Regions from separate parts of the Streptomyces sp. NPDC091416 genome, predicted to be linked through region 2. Evidence: riboswitches for the same ligand, from Rfam matches in the RefSeq annotation. Region 2 holds a riboswitch; each other region holds the start of a gene.

Region 1 (4,441 bases), 200 kb from region 2:
TCAGCCCGCCGGCCGCACCGCGCAGCACCCACACGGCACCCGCGTCGGCAACAGCGCCGATGTCCTCGCCGGGGGCGCCGATGGCCACTTCCGCGTACTCGTCGCCGTCGGTGTCCGCGACGGAGAGGTCAGCGCCCCAGCCGTCGCCGGCCTCCGAAACACCAGGGACCCCCGGGGTGTCCTGCGTCCACCACACGGGCGGGGTGCCCGGGCCCTCGGCGCCGACCGGTCCGTCGCCGGCGCTGCCGTAGTACACGCCGACCACACCGCCGGTCATCGCCTCGCCGCCGTCGCCCGGGCTGTTCGGCTCCCCGGTGACCAGGTCGTCGTAGCCGTCGTTGTCGATGTCGCCGGAGGCGACTGCCGGACCGCCGCGCAGGTCGTGGTCGTAGCGGAGCCCCTGGACCTCGCCGAGGAGGAGCGCGGACCATCCGTGGCCCGGCTCGTCGCCGACGGTGACGCCGGAGATGACGAGGTCGGCGAGACCGTTGCCGTCGTAGTCGCCGGTGGTCAGGGCACGGGGTGCGATCTCGCGCCCGGGGGTGCCGGGGATGCCGCTGCTGCTGCTCGACGTGGCGTTCCGGCGGGTGCCCGGGGCGTACTGGAACAGGGCGAAGCCGGTGCGGTCGGTCACGGCCAGCTGGTCGCCGGGGATGTCGGGGCTGAAGTGCGCGGCGGCGAGGGCGCTGCCGAACCCCATGCCGGCGGCGAGTTCCCCGGCCTGCATCCAGTCGCTGCCCGAGCCGGAGAGCCCCTGCGCGGAGCCCCACAGGACGATGACGCCGCCCGCGTCGGTAACCGGTTCGACGTTCTCGCCCGGGAGGCCCACGACGGCGTCGTCGTACCCGTCCCCGTCCAGGTCGCCGGTGGCGAGGGCGGTGCCGAAGCCGTCCCCGGCCTCGGCGCCGCCCGGTACCCCGGTGGTGTCCTGGCTGAGGACGGCGCCCCGGGCGGTGCCGATGCCGCCCGGCCCGCCGTACTGCACGGTCACGTAGCCCGCGCCCTTCTTGCCGCCGATGGTCCCGCCGGGCGCGCCGATGAGCACGTCCTCGTAGCCGTCACCGTTGAAGTCGGTGTTGCGGTCGTCCGCGTGCGTTCCGCCGGGAGTGCCGGCGGCGTAGGCGGAGGGCGCGGTGACGGCGGCCCCGGCGATCAGGAGGAACGAGGCCGCGACGACGGCGGCCGGCCGGTAGGTGCGCACGAGCGGCTCCTCGGTTCAAGGATGACCGGGCGAGACCGGGGGGATGCCGGGAAGAGCCCGTTTCCCTCCCGGCGCCCTGTTGGACCGGCTCGGCGGCGCAAGGGTTGTACGGCATCGCAAAAGGGGTGGAAGGGAGCTGCCGAGCTCCCTTCCACCCCTTCTCACGGCTCCGCGCGGGGGCGGTACCGCGGTGGATCAGTAGGCCCCGAAGACGTTGTCGATCGAGCCGTACGTCGCGGCGGCGTAGTTGCACGCGGCGGTGATGTTGGCGACGGGGTCCAGGATGTCCAGCGAGGTGCCGGGCACGTGGTACGCGTCGAACGTGGGCTGGATGACCTGGAGGAGGCCCTTGGACGGGGTGCCGGCGGCGGCGTTCGAGTCCCAGTTGTTGACGATCTGCGGGTTGCCCGAGGACTCGCGCATGATGTTGCGGTGGATGCTGTCATAGCTGCCGGGGATACCGTGCTCGGCCATGATGGCGAGGGACTCCTTGATCCAGCCGTCGAGGTCGTCGGTGTACGCCGTCGCGGCCTGCGCGGGAGCGGTCTCGGCGGTCTGCTCGGCGACGGGCATCGCCGTCCGCTCGGAACGGTCGGCGCGGTCGGCGCTCTCGGCACGGGCGGCCGACGACTGCGAAGCGCTGTCGGAGGTGTTCTCCGCCTTGGAATCGCTCGGGGTCGCGGCCTTGGGGGCGGCGGCGGTGGACTTGGCGCCGATGGTCAGCTTCAGGCCCGGGTGGATCAGGTCGGGGTTGCCGCCGACCACGTTCCGGTTGTCCTTGTAGAGCTGCTCCCAGCCACCGGCGAGGGAATGCCCACGAGCGATCTTGGCAAGCGAATCGCCGGAGATCACGGAATAGGTGGTGGACTTGCCCTGCTGTACGGCAATTCCCTTGCCGGCAACGGAAACCGGGGCCACGGCCTTTTCCGCGACGACCGACTGGACCGGTGCGGCGGAAGCCGATCCGGCAGCGATCAGGGGGAGCGCGAGAACCGCGCTGCCCGCGCTCACGGCGATGAGACCGCGGGTCAGGGGGGTGGACTTGGAACGACGGTGATGACCCTTGATGGGCATGGCGCTTTTCCTCTCCGCCGCCTGCGAGGTGAGCTGTCGGGTTCGGACTGGAGATGTCCGGCCGCGCATGGCGACTTCACCCCTAGCCGCTCCGGATTCCCGGAACGGCGGCAAACCTGGGTCCCCCGCTCCTGCCGTACGTGAGTGGTCGGGTTACCGGACGGCGGCAGGATTCGGCGTTCCATCCGGATTGACGGTGACCGTAAGCGAGAAAGACCGGGCGAAACAAGCCCGGAATTCCTGATCACAATTGATTCGCAAGATCAATAAAAGGAAATGTGCGATGCCGGTCACATCCGGGCGGGCCGGCTTTCTAGGGGCGACAGGGAACCGAAGCATCTGGTTCCGCGTCAGGGGCGGGAAACGTGACGCTGGCCACTGCGCCCGAAACGGGCGATTTGCCCGTCGCCCGGACGCCGCACCCCCGGGCCCGCGACACGGGGAGCATTCCCGACTATTACGATCAATCACCTAATTGGGACATTGAGGGGTGGGGGTCACCTGCCCGGCGACGCCTGTTCGGTGCGCGGCACGACGACCGGTGAGCCGTCGCCCGGGGCGGCGAGCATGTCCGCGCCGAGCGCGTACATGCTCCTTCACCAGTGCCGCGTCGACCGTCGCCCGGGGGGCGCCCGAGGCGATGACGCGGCCGTCCTTCATGGCGACGAGCGGGTCGGCGTAGCGGGCAGCGGCAGCCAGGCCGTGCTGGACCATGACGACGGCACGGCCGGTGGCCGCGACCTCGCGGACGGGTTCCAGGACCTCGACGGCAGGCCCGGGGTGGAGGGCGATGGTCGGTTCGTCGAGCAGGACGACCGGGGTCTGCCGGGCCGGCCCCACCGCGCGGGCAGCGCCGGCGCTGCCCGCCGGGACAACCGGTCGACGCGCTCCCCTCCGGCCAGGCCGGTGGTGCCGGTGGCGTCGAGTGCGTCGTGTACCGCCCGCTCGTCCTCGCGCGACCACTGACGCAGCAGCCTCTGGTGCGGGCTGCGGCCGTAGCCCGCACCAGGCCGTCCACGGTGACCGCCTCGGGGGCCCGAGGCGACTGCGGCAGCGGCGCGACATGGCGGGCGGCCCTGCGGCGGCCGGTCTCCCGGGTGCGGCGAGGCGGTTTGCGGCCAGGGTCCGGGTGGGACTGCCCGCGACGCCGAGGCGGCACCGACCAGCAGGCCGGTGAAGACGCGGGGCCGCCGGAGGTTCCCACACGATCGTGACGGTTCCGGCGTCGCCGGTTCCCAGGAACCCCGAGAGAGTCCGCGACAGGCTCGTCCCGGACGAACGCGCCATCACTGAAAGGCTGACGCGGAAAGCCGGCAGCGGAACGAGCAGCGCTGAGGCCAGCGGGCTGCGCCTCCGGAGGAGCCAGGAGAGCGTCCCGGTGCGGAGCACCACGCTGTCGTACGGGGCCACGTCCCTCGTCGGCAACTCCGGTGTGGGCGTCGACGGCGCGGAGCACGGCGCTGTCGGGGGTCACGTCCGTCATCGACACGTCCGGTGCGGGCGCCGACGGCAAGGACCAGCTGCACCGCATCCGCCTCGCACGCTGACCTTCCGTCACCCGCCGAAGGAGTCCGGCCCACCGCGCGACGCGGTGGGCCGGACCCCTTCGGGCACCCGTGCGTGAACCTCAGCCGCGGCGGCGCGGGCGGGCGGTCATGCCGCGGTACTCAGGGGCAGGAGGTGGGGGCGCTTGGCGGTGCGTCCGTCTCCCGATGACCGGCCGCGCAGCCGGCGCCCGAGCCACGGGCCGAGGAACGCGGCGGCCCAGCGCAGTTCGGCCCCGGCGGACTGCCAGCCGGTGGGGAGCACTTGGGGTGGCAACGGGTGCGTCCAGGTGGAGTCGCTGTGGGGCAGGTCGATGGCCTGGGCGACGGCTGAGGCGATCCGCGCGTGGCCGAGCGGGCTGGCGTGCAGCCGGTCGACGCTCCACAGGCGCGGGTCGGTGGCGACGGGGTGATGGGCTATCTCGGCGACGGCGACGCCGTGGCGGGCCGCGGCGGCGCGGATGAGGGTGTTGAGCTCCGACACCCTGGACCTGACGGGCCGGGCGACGGGCGCGATCTTCCCCACGTCGGGGATGGTCAGGGTCGCCACCTGCGCCCCGGCCGCGGTGAGCGCGGCGAACATCTCCTCCAGGTGGCCGGCCACCTCCCCGACGTCGACCCG
Region 2 (4,441 bases):
GCAGACGAGCCGCGTCCCGGCTCGTGAGTCCTGACGCATGGCGCAGACTCCGCAGTTCCTCCCCGAGCTTGCGGCGTCGCACCGCAGGGCCGTGCTGCATGTGGTGCCTCCCTCCCACTCCCTGTCGAGCGGACAGTGTGGCGCCCTTACGGGACATCCGGGGCAGAGTTCACCGCTTCGAGCGACAGATATATGCATATCTTGGTGGATCGCCGTTACAGCGGGCAGCATCAGTGGCAATCTGGCGCGAAGCACAACCCGGAACCATCGATCGCGGGGTCGCTTCCGGGTGGGAAAGGGACGGCTCGCCATGGCAGACCATCAGGAAGCACGTGTCACCCTGCCGAGCGAGCCGGTATCGGTCTCCGCGGCCCGGCGCTATGTCGCCCGGGTGCTGGCCGAATGGGGACTGCCCGACGGCACGGACACGGGCGAGACCGTCCGGCTCATCGTCTCGGAACTCGCGACCAACGCGGTCCAGCACACGTTCGGGCAGTCTCCCACCTTCACCGTGGACCTCCGGCTGGAGCGGGAGGAGCAGCTGAGCCTCGGAGTGACGGACAGTCACCCCCGGTGGCCCCAGCGGCTGCCGGCGGCCGTACAGCAGGACAACGGCCGCGGCATGGTGATCATCCGTTCGCTGGCCAAGGAGTACGGTGGCCGGCTCACCGTCACGCCCACCCCGGACGGCGGGAAGACCGTCTGGATCGCGCTGCCGTGGCAGGTTCCCGTCCAGCACTGACTTCCCCGGCCGCGTGCGTGGGTCACCCGGGCGCGATGGTCGCCGTGGCCGTGGTCACCGTGATCCCCGGCTGCGCGCGTGGGTCACCCGGGCACCGCTGCCCGCCCGAATCCGCTGCGCAGCAGCGCCCGAAGTGTCGAAGCCGCCGGGCTCGCGCGGTCACCGCGATGGACCACCGAGATCGTCCGGCGGAACGAGGCCGGCTCCAGCCGCCGGACGGACAGGGGCGTCGGCGACATGGCGGCGACCATCTCCGGCACCACCGCCATCCCGATGCCCGCACTGACCAGGGCGCACACCAGCGCGTAGCCGGGCGACTCGCAGACCACCGCGGGCAGCGCCCCCGCTTCGGTGAGCGCGCTCTCCACCCCGCGGCGCGGCGGATGCGTGGGCGCGCTGCTGATCAGGGGGCGGCCCGCCAGCTCCGTCACCGGGAGCCGCCCGCTGCCGTCCGCCAGGATCTGGCCGACGGCCGTGATCAGGACCAGTTCCTCGACCAGGACCGATTCGGCCAGGACACCTGACGGCGGCGGCGTCACGGGACCCGGCTCGTAGTCGTGGGTCAGCGCCAGATCCACCTCGCCCGCGGCCACCGCGGCCACCCCGCCCGGCGGCTCGTACTCGGTGACGGCCAGCTCCACGTCCGGGTGGGCCCGGCGGAACGCGCTCAGTACCGGAGGCAGCAGATGGATGCCCGCGGTGGTGAAGGTGCCGACGCGCAGACGGCCGCCGGAGAGTCCGGCGAGGCGGGCCAGTTCGTGGCGTGCCTGCTCCATCTCGTCGAGGACCCGCCGGGCGCGTCCGGCGAGGAGCTCGCCCGCCGCGGTCAGCCGGGCGCCCCGGTGATGGCGCACCAGCAGCGCCGCCCCCGCCTCCCGCTCCAGCTTGGCGAGCTGCTGGGAGAGTGCCGGGGCGGTGTATCCCAGGCGGGCGGCGGCCCGGGTGATCGAACCGGCCTCGGCGACCGCCACGAGCGCCGCGAGCCGTGTCGGGTCGTACATTAAGCGTTCCTTTTGGCAGACCCAGAAGATTGCAAGTACACGCTAAAGGCTCCGGCGGTCCAGGGTTGACCCATGGACGCACAACTGACCGCCTTCGTCGGGGTCGCCTCCGCCATGGTCGCGCTGCCCGGCGCGGACTTCACCGTCGTCGTACGCAACGCCCTCGCCTCGCGCGCGACAGGAGTGGCGACCGCGCTCGGGGTCGCCGGGGGCCTCCTCCTCCACACCGCGCTCGCCGTCGCCGGTCTGGCCGCCGTGCTGGTGGCGGTGCCCGTGCTGTTCCGGACCATTCAGCTGCTGGGCGGGGCCTATGTGCTCTACCTGGGGATCAGCGCCCTGTACGCGGCCAGGAGCGGCGCCGGACGGACGGCGGACCCCCGGCCGGATGAGGCGGACAGCGGGCGGGCGGGCATGGGAACCGGTCGCGCACTGCGCCAGGGATTCCTGACCAATGCGCTGAACCCCAAGGCGCCCGTGCTCTTCCTCAGCCTGCTGCCGCAGTTCGTGCCGGCCGGGGCCGCGCCCCTGCCCAGAACGCTGCTGCTCGCCGCGATCGTCGTGCTCCTGGCGCTGATCTGGTTCCCGGTCGTGGCGCTCCTGGTGGACCGCCTCGGCCGGTGGCTGCGCCGGCCGCGTGCCGCCCGGGTGATCGAGGGCGGCAGCGGCGCGGCACTCACCGCGCTGGGCCTGGCCCTGGTGACGGGCCCGCTGCTGCGCTGAGGCGGGAGAGCGGGCCGGGACGCGGGAGAGGCCTCAACGGACGCGTCCGTAGGAGACGCTCTTCGTCCAGATCTTCTCCAGGCGGACCACGGCCCCTGTCTTGGGCGAGTGCCAGATCCTGCCGCTGCCCGCGTAGATGCCCACGTGGTAGATGCTGCGGCCGGAGCGGAAGAAGACCAGATCGCCGCGTTGCCGCTTGGACGACGAGATGTGGCGGGTCTTGTTGTACTGCTGCTGGGCCGTGCGCGGGAGCTTCTTCCCGGCCTTCTTGAAGGAGTAGAGCGTCAGCCCGGAGCAGTCGAATCGGCTGGGCCCGGTGGCACCCCACCGGTAGGGCGCGCCCTTCTTCGACGCGGCGATGGTGAGGGCCTTCATCGAATGAGTGGCGGCCTGGGCGTCGGTCACGGCGCCGGGCACGAACAGCGTGCCGCCGACGGCGGCGAGAGTCATCACCGAGGCCGTACCGGCCCGGGTGAGCAGAGACGGGACATGAACCTGCGCAGTCATGCGCAACCCTTCGTCAGCCGCCTGTGAAGGATGACCTGTCGGGTTCGGGCCGGCGAAGTCGCCCGGCCGCAGTCGCGGCTTCACCCCGAGGGTCAACCGGAAGTCCGGTCGGCCCGTTGTGCTGGGTCCTCCACTCCTGCCGATCCACTCCTGTCGACCAGGCATCCGGGCGGCGGCAGGACTCGGCGTCCGCCCGGACCGCCCCGCCGCGGTGGCGGGGGCTTGTCGTCCCAGGGATCTTGACTCACCGAGTGACCGATTTCCGAGGTGAAACGGTGATATGTGAGGCTCATCACGAATGATCCGTTCGGGTGGGCAGGTGACGTTGCGGCAAACCGCAGGGTCTCGCCGACCGGTGCCGCACCAGCTACGGAACGGGAGATTTCACCCATCGTCCACTTCGGGAACGCAAATCGAGTTGTCCCTCGTGCGAAGTAACGCCTACGCCGAACGAGCGAGAAAATCCGGGCCGCACGTCGGGCGTGTCGGCCGGTCGGGCTGATCAACTCGGCGGGTCGGGCGGCACGGTGACCCGCCCGGAGCGCCTTTCGCCGTCGAGGACGCGCAGGGCCCGGGTCAACGTGGCCGCGTGGATCCGGTCTTCGCCCCGCTCGTGCATCGACGTGAGCGCGTCCCGCAGTGCGGCCGCGTAGGAGGTCAGCGCCTGGGCGGCACGCAGGGCGCCGTAGGTGTCGCCGCCGTGGGCCGGATTGATCCGGCCCACCTGGTCGAGGACTTGCAGGTAGCGGTCGATGAACTCGCCCTCCGCGCGGGTCAGGGCGGGCAGGGGTGCGAACTCCGGTGGCTGCATCGCGGGTTCACCTCACGGGGTGCGCGGACAGCGACGGTCCGCGGCGTCGCACGATGTGGTCGACCAGTCCGTAGTCCTTGGCGCCCTCGGCGTCGAGGATCAGATCGCGCTCGGTGTCGGCGGCGATCTGCTCGGCGGCGCGGCCGGTGTGACGGGCCAGCATGCCGGTCAGCGTGTCGCGCATCCGTGCCAGTTCCCGCGCCTCGATCTCCAGGTCGGAGGGCTGCCCCTGTACCGGCTCGGGGAGTTCGGGCTGCTGCACCACCACGCGGGCACCCGGCAGTGCGTGCCGCTTGCCCGGGGCGCCCGCCGCGAGCAGTACGGCCGCGGCGGCGCCCGCCTGGCCGAGGCAGAAGGTCTCCACCTCGCAGGTGAGGTAGGCCATCGTGTCGTAGAGGGCGGTCATGGCGCCGAAGGAGCCGCCGGGGGAGTTGATGTAGAGCGAGATGGGCCGGTCGGGAGCGTCGTGTTCCAGGTACATGAACTGGGCGACCAGATCGGTGGCGGCCGTGTCGTCCACGGGCGTGCCGAGGAACACCACCCGTTCGGCGAGGAGCTTGGAGTAGGGGTCGAGCGTGCGCGCCCCCTGGGACGTGCGTTCCGTGAACTCGGGCAGTACGTGGCGGGCGGCGGGGCGGTGCATGGCTGAGCCTCTCGTCC
Region 3 (4,441 bases), on a different contig from region 2:
CTCGACCGGGTGCCGCGGCTCTTTCGTTCAGCCATAAAGAACGGGTCGCCGAATGGCTCAGCGGTGGCGAATGAGGGCAGCAGAAATAAAGCCCTTCGAATTGCCCACTCTTTGTATACGGCGCAATTGTTAATGCCGGCCGCTCGGGGTGTTTACGGCATGTTGCGAAGTCCTCACCCGGCCGGTCCCGGCCTCGGCGGACTCCGGCCGGCCGGGGCGGCGCAGCCGATATGCGACGGCGGCCCGCTCGGCGTGCTGGGCGGTCAGCGCCCGCGCCCTCTCCGCGTCCCCGCGCGCCACGGCGTCCACGATGGCCCCGTGCTCGGCCCATGAGTCGGCCGGCCGGGCCGGGGACTCGATCGCGTACATCCAGGCGGTCTTGTGCCGCAGCTGGGTGAGCAGCGCGATCAGGCCGGGGCTGCCGGAGGCCTGTGCGAGCGTCTCGTGGAACCAGCCGCCCAGGGAGCGCAGGTCCTCGCCCTCGCCCCGGCGGGCGCGCTCCTGGCCGAGCCTGACCAGGCCGCGCAGCACCTTGAGGTGTGCGTCCGAGCGGCGGTGGGCCGCGCGGGCCGCGCCGAGCGGCTCCAGCAGCATCCGGACCTCCAGGAGGTCTGCGGCCTCCTGCTCGGTGGGCTCGGCCACGCAGGCTCCGGCGTGCCTGCGGGTGACCACGAACCCTTCGGACTCCAGGGTGCGCAGCGCTTCCCGTACCGGCACCCGGGAGACCCCGTAACGCCGTGCGAGCACCTCCTCGGTGAGTCGGCTGCCGCGTTCGAAGACACCCGAGACGATGTCTTCACGGATTGCCGTGCATACCGAATGCGCCGGAATGCGCATGTCCGAACCTCCGCCTTAATCCCCGCGAAACGCGGCCGATCGACGCCTGTCCTGCGACTCTATTGCAATGCGGTCGCATTTCCGACAGCGGGCGGAAATTCATGAATATCTTTTGGTCACCGGGGCCGTTCCGGCACGGGTCCGGCCCACGGACACGACGAAGGCCCCGGCGCTGTGCCGGGGCCTTCGTCGCGGGATCGTCGTCGGTCAGACGGAGACGCCGTGGGCGCGCAGGTAGGCGACCGGGTCCATGTCGGAGCCGTACGAGGGCGTGGTGCGGGCCTCGAAGTGGAGGTGCGGGCCGGTCGAGTTGCCCGTGGAGCCGGAGAGGCCGATCTGCTGGCCCGCACCGACGCTCTGGCCGACGGACACGCCGATCGAGGAGAGGTGGCCGTACTGGGTGTAGGTGCCGTCCGTCATCCGCAGCACGATGTTGTTGCCGTACGCCCCGCCCCAGCCGGCCTCGACGACCGTGCCGGCGCCGACGGCGACGACGGAGCTGCCGGACGCGGCGTGGAAGTCGATGCCGGAGTGGCTGCCGGAGGACCACATGGAGCCGCTGGACTTGTAGCCGGTGCTCACGTACGTACCGGCGACGGGGAGCTGAAAGGCGCCGAGCCGGGTGCGCTCGGCGGAACGGGCGGCGCGGGCGGCGCTCGCGCGGGCCTTCTCGGCCCGGGCCGCCTTCGCCTCCGCGGCGGCCTTGGCCTTCGCGGCGGCCTTGGCCTTGGCTTCGGCCTTCTTCTTGGCCTCGGCCTTCTTCTTCGCGACGTCGGCCTGGTGCTGCTGTGCGTCCGCCTGCGCGTCGATCTGCTCGGCGAGGGCGTTCTCGATGGCGATGACCTGGGTGAGGCCGGTGTCGCCGACGGCGGGGGCTCCGGTGTCCGCGGCGAGGGCCGGGGAGGCCAGTCCTCCGATGACGCCGGTGGTGGCCAGGGTCGCGATGCCGACGGCCTTCGCGCCGGTGCGCGTCAGACGGCCCGGGGCACGATGCTTCCCGGTGGCACGGGTGAACGCCATGAAGTGGCTGGTCCTTTCCTTCCTTCTCGCCTACCGGGTTAGCTGACGGGTTCGGAGCAGGAAGGTCTCCTACGGATCCCCGGCCCCTACGGGACACGGTCGTCCGATTCACCCCAGGGACTGCGTGGGTCCCCGGCTCCCCGGGCTCGCGCCTGACGGGGACTCGGCGATGACTGCCCGGTACGTCACGGATGCGGCATACGAGTGGCGGACAGCCGAGCCGACGCTAAGCGGGGGCACTTCCCGCCACCAAACGGACAGGCCGTTTTGTAGCGCATCCCACAGGGCGGAGAGGCGATCTCTCCCGCAAAGCGGACAAAAAGGAAGGTCCCGGCGGAGACCACTCCGCCGGGACCTTCCTCATGCTTCCGTCCCGCCCCGGTACCGGGGCGGGACGACCGGTGTCTCAGCCGGTCACCACCGACACCTCACCGATGCCGAGGGCCCGGACCGGGTCGGCGATCTGCGCGGCGTCCCCGACGAGGACCGTGACCAGCCGGTCCTCCGGGAAGGCGTTGACCACGGCCGCCGTCGCCTCCACGGTGCCGGTGTCGGCCAGGCGTGCGTAGAGCTGCGCCTGGAAGTCGTCCGGGAGGTGCTGCTCGACCTGGTCGGCGAGGGTGCCGGCGACGGAGGCCGCCATCTCGAACTTCAGCGGAGCGACGCCCACGAGGTTCTGCACGGCCGTCTCCCGCTCGGCGTCCGTCAGCCCTTCGGCCGCCAGGGTCCGCAGGACCTTCCACAGGTCCTCCAGCGCCGGCCCCGTGGACTCCGTGTCCACGGAACCGCTGATGGCGAGCATCGCGGCGCCCGTGGCCCCGGAGGCGGAGTCCGGAGCCGTCGACCGCAGCACCTGGGCGAAGGCCCGTACGCCGTAGGTGTAGCCCTTCTCCTCGCGCAGCACCCGGTCGAGCCGGGAGGTGAGCGTGCCTCCCAGGCAGTAGGTGCCGAGCACCTGGGCCGCCCAGACGCTGTCGTGCCGGTCGGCGCCGATCCGGCCGATCAGCAGCTGCGTCTGCACCGCGCCGGGTCGGTCCACGATCACCACACGGCCCGTGTCGTCGGCGGTGATCGGCGGGACGGGGCGGGGCTCCGCCGTGTTGCCCGACCAGTCACCGACGGTGTCGGCGAGCAGCGCGTCCAGGTCGATGCCCGTGAGGTCCCCCACGACCACGGCGGTCGCCGTCGACGGGCGGATGTGGGCGTCGTAGAAGGCGCGCACGGCCGCGGAGTCGATCCGGGCCACGGTCTCCTCGGTGCCCTGGCGCGGGCGCGACATGCGCGCCGTGGCCGGGAACAGCTCCTTGGAGAGCTGCTTGGCGGCACGCCGGGCCGGGTTGGCCTGCTCGTGCGGGATCTCGTCCAGCCGGTTGCCGACGAGACGCTCGATCTCGCTGTCGGCGAAGGCCGGCGCCCGCAGCGCCTCGGCCACCAGGCCGAGCGCCTTGGCCAGCCGGGAGGCCGGAACCTCCAGGGAGACCCGGACACCGGGATGGTCGGCGTGGGCGTCCAGGGTGGCGCCGCACCGCTCCAGCTCGGCGGCGAACTCCTCGGCGCTCTGCTTGTCGGTGCCTTCGGACAGGGCACGGGACATGATCGTGGCGACCCCGTCCAGACCCTCGGGCTCGGCGTCCAGCGGGGCGTCGAGGAAGATCTCGACGGCGACGACCTGCTGGCCGGGGCGGTGGCAGCGCAGCACCGTGAGGCCGTTGGGCAGGGAGCCGCGCTCGGGCGCCGGGAAGGCCCAGGGCCTGGCCACGCCGGGGGCGGGCTGCGGGTGGTACTCCATCGAAACTCCAGTCGCGGCAGCGTCGGTCACTGGTCCGCCCCTTCGTGCGCGTCGGTGTCGGTGGCGGCATCCGCCTCTTCGTCGGCGGCCTCGGCGGGCTCGACCGGCTCGTACACCAGCACCGCCCGGTTGTCCGGCCGCAGCTGGGCCCTGGCGGCCGCCTTGACCTCCTCGGCCGTCACGTCGAGCACCCGGTGCACGGCGGTCAGGGCGAGCTGCGGGTCACCGAACAGCACGGCGAACCGGCACAGTTCGTCGGCGCGGCCCGCGACCGTACCGAGACGGTCCAGCCACTCGCGCTCCAACTGAGCCTGGGCGCGCTCCATCTCCTCGGGCGTGGGGCCCTCCTCGGCGAACCGGGCCAGCTCCTCGTCGACCGCGGTCTCGATCTGCGCCACCTCGACACCGCCGGACGTCTTGACGTCCAGCCAGCCGAGCGAGGGCGCACCCGCAAGGCGCAGCAGCCCGAATCCGGCGGCGACGGCCGTCCGGTCGCGGCGGACCAGGCGGTTGTGCAGCCGGGACGACTCGCCGCCGCCCAGCACGGTCAGCGCGAGGTCCGCGGCGTCGCACTCACGGGTGCCGTCGTGCGGCAGCCGGTACGCGGCCATCAGCGCACGCGCCGGAACCTCCTCGCGGACCTCCTCACGCAGCTGGCCGCCGATGACCTCGGGCAGCGCGCCGTCGCGCGGCGGCTGCTTGCCGTCGTGCGAGGGGATGCTGCCGAAGTACTTCTCGATCCAGGCGAGCGTCCGCTCGGGGTCGATGTCGCCGACGACGGAGAGCACCGCGTTG
Region 4 (4,441 bases), on a different contig from region 2:
GCCGGCCCAGTCGTCCTCGTACAGCGGGTCCTCGATGGAGACCAGCGGGTACGCGGAGACGAGCTCCTCGTAGTACTCGGTCATCTCGGCGGCCGAGCGGGACTTGCCCTCGAACTCGTACTTGCCGTCCTTGTAGAACTCCGAGGCGGCGACGTCGAGCGCGAGCGCGATGTCCTTGCCCGGGGCGTAGCCGGCTTCCTTGATGGCCTCGACGATGAGGTCCAGGGCGGCGCGGTTCGACTCCAGGTTCGGCGCGAAGCCGCCCTCGTCACCGAGACCGGTGGACAGGCCCTTGGTCTTCAGGACCTTCTTCAGCGTGTGGTAGACCTCGGCGCCCCAGCGCAGGGCCTCGGAGAAGGACTCCGCGCCGATCGGCGCGATCATGAACTCCTGGATGTCCACGTTGGAGTCGGCGTGCGACCCGCCGTTGAGGATGTTCATCATCGGGACGGGCAGCAGGTGCGCGTTCGGGCCACCGAGGTAGCGGAACAGCGGCAGGTCCGAGGCCTCGGAGGCGGCGTGCGCCACGGCGAGCGAGACGCCGAGGATGGCGTTGGCGCCGAGCGAGCCCTTGTTCTCCGTGGCGTCGAGGTCGAACATCGCCTGGTCGATCAGCCGCTGCTCGGTCGCGTCGTAGCCGACGAGCTCCGGGCCGATCTGCTCGATCACGGCGAGGACGGCCTTCTCGACGCCCTTGCCGTGGTAACGGCTGGGGTCGCCGTCGCGAAGCTCGATGGCCTCGAACGCGCCGGTGGAGGCGCCGGACGGAACGGCAGCACGGCCCGTGCTGCCGTCGTCGAGGCCGACCTCGACCTCGACCGTGGGGTTTCCGCGGGAGTCGAGGATTTCCCTGGCTACGACGACGTCGATGGACGGCACGAGGCATCTCCTTCTGGGATGTGACGCTTGTGGTGCAGGGTCGCTTTGGCCTTGCGACAAGAGCCTAACCGGCCGGGCCACCGCAACCGGCCGACCGCCCGTCCCCTGGGACGAAAAAGGACCCAAGGGCAGGCACAGCGGGGCAAAAGGCCAGAAATTTACTGGCTAGTAACTACAACAGTTGAACGATCAACGCAGAAACCGGCTCACCCCGGACCGGCACGCACGGGGGGAAGGTGCGCACCGGGCCGGGGCGGCCGGGGTCATCGGCGAGGAGAGATCGCGACTACTTCGTCAGGTGGAGCTGCTGACCCGGGTAGATCAGGTCGGCGTCCGTGACGATGTCCTTGTTCAGCTTGAAGAGCTGCTCCCAGCCGCCCTCGACCTTGTGGTCGGCGGCGATCTTGCTCAGGGAGTCGCCGGTGACGACCTTGTACTCGCCGTCACCCTTCGCGACCTTCTTGCCGGTCGGGGTGGTGACGGTCTTCTTCGGAGCGGCGGCGCGGTCCGAGCGGTTGGTGGCGGGGGCCTCGGTGCGCTCGGCCTTCTTCGGCTCAGCCTTCTGGACCGGCGCGGACTCCTGCTTCGGGGCGGCCTCGGTCTTGGCGGCGGAGGAGCCGGTGTCGACGCCCGGGTCGACACCGTCGTTGCTCAGGTTGCCGGCGCCGGCGCAGGCCCAGGCGCCCGGGCCCTGGAGGGCGAGGAGCTTCTCGGCGGTGGCGATCTGCTGAGCCTTGGTGGCCAGGTCGGCGCGGGCCGCGTACTGGGTGCCGCCGGCGGCGGCCCAGCTGGACTGCGAGAACTGCAGGCCGCCGTAGTAGCCGTTGCCGGTGTTGATGGACCAGTTGCCGCCGGACTCGCACTGGGCGACGGCGTCCCACGTGGAGACGGAGGCGGCGGAGGCGCCGGTCGCGCCCATCAGGGGCACGGCGATGGCGGCACCGGTGACACCGGCGAGCGTGGCGATACGGACGGCCTTGGACGGGCGACGGTGCTTGTTGCCCTTGCTGTTGAGCAGCATCGAGACTTCTCCTCACCGACGCCTGCGAGGTGAGCTGTCGGGTTCGGGCCAAGTGAGTTGCCCGGTCGCACGTCCTAGCGCGCGACTTCACCCCAAGCCGGTCCTGATGCGTCTTGCGACGATCGGGCCCGGCGCTTACCTGGGTCCCCCGCTCCTGCCTACGGCGCTTTACGCGTCTGTTCCCTTCGACCGACGGCAGGATTCGGCGTGACGGTCGACGGGGCCCGCGGTGCGAGCGGTTCCGACCGTAAACACAACCAACCCGCATATCCAAAGATGGACATACCGTATAAACAGCCCTTACTTGCACCCGAAGAAGTACTGTTTGCGCAGGTGGGAACGGATGCGGCGGGACCTCCCGGACAAGACACGCCAGTTCACGCAAAGAGACCCATGTCTCACTTGGTCAAAAGTGGGACATAGACCTCTTAACTACCCCAATATTTGGGGTGTTTTCAGCTGATCATCAGACCGCGCTCATTCGGCCTTCACGCCGAGATCGAGGCTCTGGCCAGGCAGGATGAGGTCGGGGTCGGAGCCCACCTCGGCCTTGTTGGCCTCGTACAGGGCCGTCCAGCCGCCGGGCAGCTCCTGTGCATCAGCAATCGCCCACAGGTTGTCGCCCGCGCGCACGGTGTACGCGCCGTCAGCAGCCGGGGCTCCGGTGTCGCGTGCGCCACTGTCACCGCGCGAGGCGTGCCGGCCCGCGTCCCGGCCGCCGGCGCTCCCAGGGGTCTCCTCGGGAGCCGGGGCGCCACGGTGCTTGCCGCCCTTCTCCTGCCCCTCGGAGGAACCCTTCCCGGCCCCGGAGGCGTCACCCGGGGGCGTCGCGGAGGGCGTGGCCGACGGGGACGCCGACGCGTCCGGCTTCGCGTCCTCGTCCTTCGCGTCGCCCGACGGTGCCTTCGTCTTCGTCTTCGAGGACGCGTCGTCCGACGGGGTCGCGTCCCCGGACGGATCGGCGCTCGCGGACGGATCGGCGCTCGCGGACGGGTCCACGGTGTCCGCCGGGTCGGCGGACGGGGCGCTGCCCGGGTCCACGCCCGGCAGCCCGCTGTCCACGGCGAGGCCCGAGATGACCGCGCAGCTGGGCCACGCCTTCGGCCCCTGGTCCTCCAGGACCTTCTCCGCCACGGCGATCTGCTGCGAGCGGCTGGCGAGGTCCGCGCGCTCGGCGTACGACTCGCCGCCGTACGACTTCCAGACCTCCTGCGAGAACTGCAGACCTCCGTAGTAGCCGTTGCCGAGGTCGGCGCTCCACATGCCGCCGCTCTCGCACTCGGCCACGCGGTCCCAGGTCGAGGCGTCGGCGGCGTGCGCACCCGCCGCACCGAGCAGCGGGATGGCGATGGCCGAGCCGGTCACGCCTGCGGCGACGATGATGGCGGGTGCCTGCCGAGGGCGACGGTGTCTGCCGTTCGCGGAGCCCATGGGAATGCCTTCCGTGTGACTGACGGGTGACGGGTGAGTCGAACGGTGAACCTAGCGGGACTCGAACGCATGTCACAAGTCGATGCAGCGCAGATCACGTGAAAGTCACAGAGTTGACAGAGTGTCACCTTCGTCGCGTACCGGCCCGGGCGTGAACTCCACCGGCAGCGTACGCAGTCCGCGCATGATGAGCCCGCCACGCCACCGCAAATCGGCAGGTTCTCCCGCAAGTCGCAGGTCGGGCAGGCGCTTCAGGAGGGTGGCGAGCGCGGCCTGCCCCTCCAGCCGGGCCAGCGGCGCTCCCAGGCAGTAGTGGATTCCGTGACCGTAGCCGAGGTGCTGATTGTCACGCCGCGCAAGGTCCAGCGTGTCCGGTCCGTCGAAGCGCTCCGGGTCCCGGTCCGCGGCCGCGAGCACGACGAGGACGGGGTCGCCCTCACCGACGCGCTGCCCGCCGATCGTCAGCGCCTCGGTGGCGTACCGCCAGGTCGCGAGCTCCACCGGACCGTCATGGCGCAGCAGTTCCTCGATCCCCGTGGCGAGCAGCTCCGTCTCCCCGGCGGCCAGGGAACGCTGGAGCTGCGCGCGCTGCTCCGGGTGGCCCAACAGGGTGTGGACGCTGTTGCCGATCAGATTGACGGTGGTCTCGAAACCGGCGAACAGGAGGATGAAGGCCATCGCCGCGGCCTCGTTCTCCGTCAGGTGTTCACCGTGGTCGCTCGCCCGGATCAGCCCCGAGATCAGGTCGTCCCCCGGGTTCTCGCGCTTGCGGTGGATCAGTTCGAGGAGGTAGCCGCGCATCTTCTTCACGGAACGGGCCACCCCGCCGCGCGGGCCGCCGCCGTGGCGGATCATCATGCCCGCCCAGTCGCGGAAGTCGTCCTGGTCCTCGCGGGGCACGCCGAGCAGGTCGCAGATCGCGTAGATGGGGAGCGGGAAGGCGAACTCGTGGATGAGGTCCGCCTCTCCCTTCTCGATGAACCCGTCGATGAGCCGGTCGGTCAGCTCCTGCACGCGCGGGGCGAACTCCGCGATGCGCCGGGGCGTGAACGCCTTGGACACGAGGCGGCGCAGCCGGGTGTGGTCGGGCGGGTCGATGTTCAGCAGATG

The links. A riboswitch is a leader RNA that binds a small molecule or an ion and turns the genes downstream of it on or off. The one in region 2 is predicted to bind cyclic di-AMP.
Region 1: another riboswitch for cyclic di-AMP. It lies ahead of ACIQMX_RS23870 (transglycosylase SLT domain-containing protein); the one in region 2 lies ahead of ACIQMX_RS24650 (C40 family peptidase).
Region 3: another riboswitch for cyclic di-AMP. It lies ahead of ACIQMX_RS32280 (M23 family metallopeptidase); the one in region 2 lies ahead of ACIQMX_RS24650 (C40 family peptidase).
Region 4: another riboswitch for cyclic di-AMP. It lies ahead of ACIQMX_RS30845 (transglycosylase family protein); the one in region 2 lies ahead of ACIQMX_RS24650 (C40 family peptidase).

Annotation. Positions count from the first base shown of each region.
Region 1 covers NZ_JBIVTU010000008.1:101,773-106,213, forward strand. The annotation lists gene ACIQMX_RS23865 (FG-GAP repeat protein) at 1-1,201, opposite strand, end outside; gene ACIQMX_RS23870 (transglycosylase SLT domain-containing protein) at 1,397-2,275, opposite strand; cyclic di-AMP (ydaO/yuaA leader) riboswitch at 2,281-2,464, opposite strand; partial or broken gene ACIQMX_RS23875 (ABC transporter ATP-binding protein) at 2,773-3,359, opposite strand; gene ACIQMX_RS23880 (SGNH/GDSL hydrolase family protein) at 3,929-4,441, opposite strand, start outside.
Region 2 covers NZ_JBIVTU010000008.1:302,443-306,883, reverse strand. The annotation lists gene ACIQMX_RS24670 (helix-turn-helix transcriptional regulator) at 1-100, opposite strand, end outside; gene ACIQMX_RS24665 (ATP-binding protein) at 311-742, shown strand; gene ACIQMX_RS24660 (LysR family transcriptional regulator) at 826-1,743, opposite strand; gene ACIQMX_RS24655 (LysE family translocator) at 1,816-2,463, shown strand; gene ACIQMX_RS24650 (C40 family peptidase) at 2,497-2,970, opposite strand; cyclic di-AMP (ydaO/yuaA leader) riboswitch at 2,974-3,168, opposite strand; gene ACIQMX_RS24645 (hypothetical protein) at 3,473-3,781, opposite strand; gene ACIQMX_RS24640 (ATP-dependent Clp protease proteolytic subunit) at 3,789-4,424, opposite strand.
Region 3 covers NZ_JBIVTU010000013.1:151,848-156,288, forward strand. The annotation lists gene ACIQMX_RS32275 (GntR family transcriptional regulator) at 130-837, opposite strand; gene ACIQMX_RS32280 (M23 family metallopeptidase) at 1,045-1,857, opposite strand; cyclic di-AMP (ydaO/yuaA leader) riboswitch at 1,871-2,036, opposite strand; gene ACIQMX_RS32285 (M16 family metallopeptidase) at 2,264-3,646, opposite strand; gene ACIQMX_RS32290 (pitrilysin family protein) at 3,673-4,441, opposite strand, start outside.
Region 4 covers NZ_JBIVTU010000012.1:118,628-123,068, forward strand. The annotation lists gene eno (phosphopyruvate hydratase) at 1-879, opposite strand, end outside; gene ACIQMX_RS30845 (transglycosylase family protein) at 1,166-1,900, opposite strand; cyclic di-AMP (ydaO/yuaA leader) riboswitch at 1,905-2,076, opposite strand; gene ACIQMX_RS30850 (transglycosylase family protein) at 2,378-3,331, opposite strand; gene ACIQMX_RS30855 (cytochrome P450) at 3,437-4,441, opposite strand, start outside.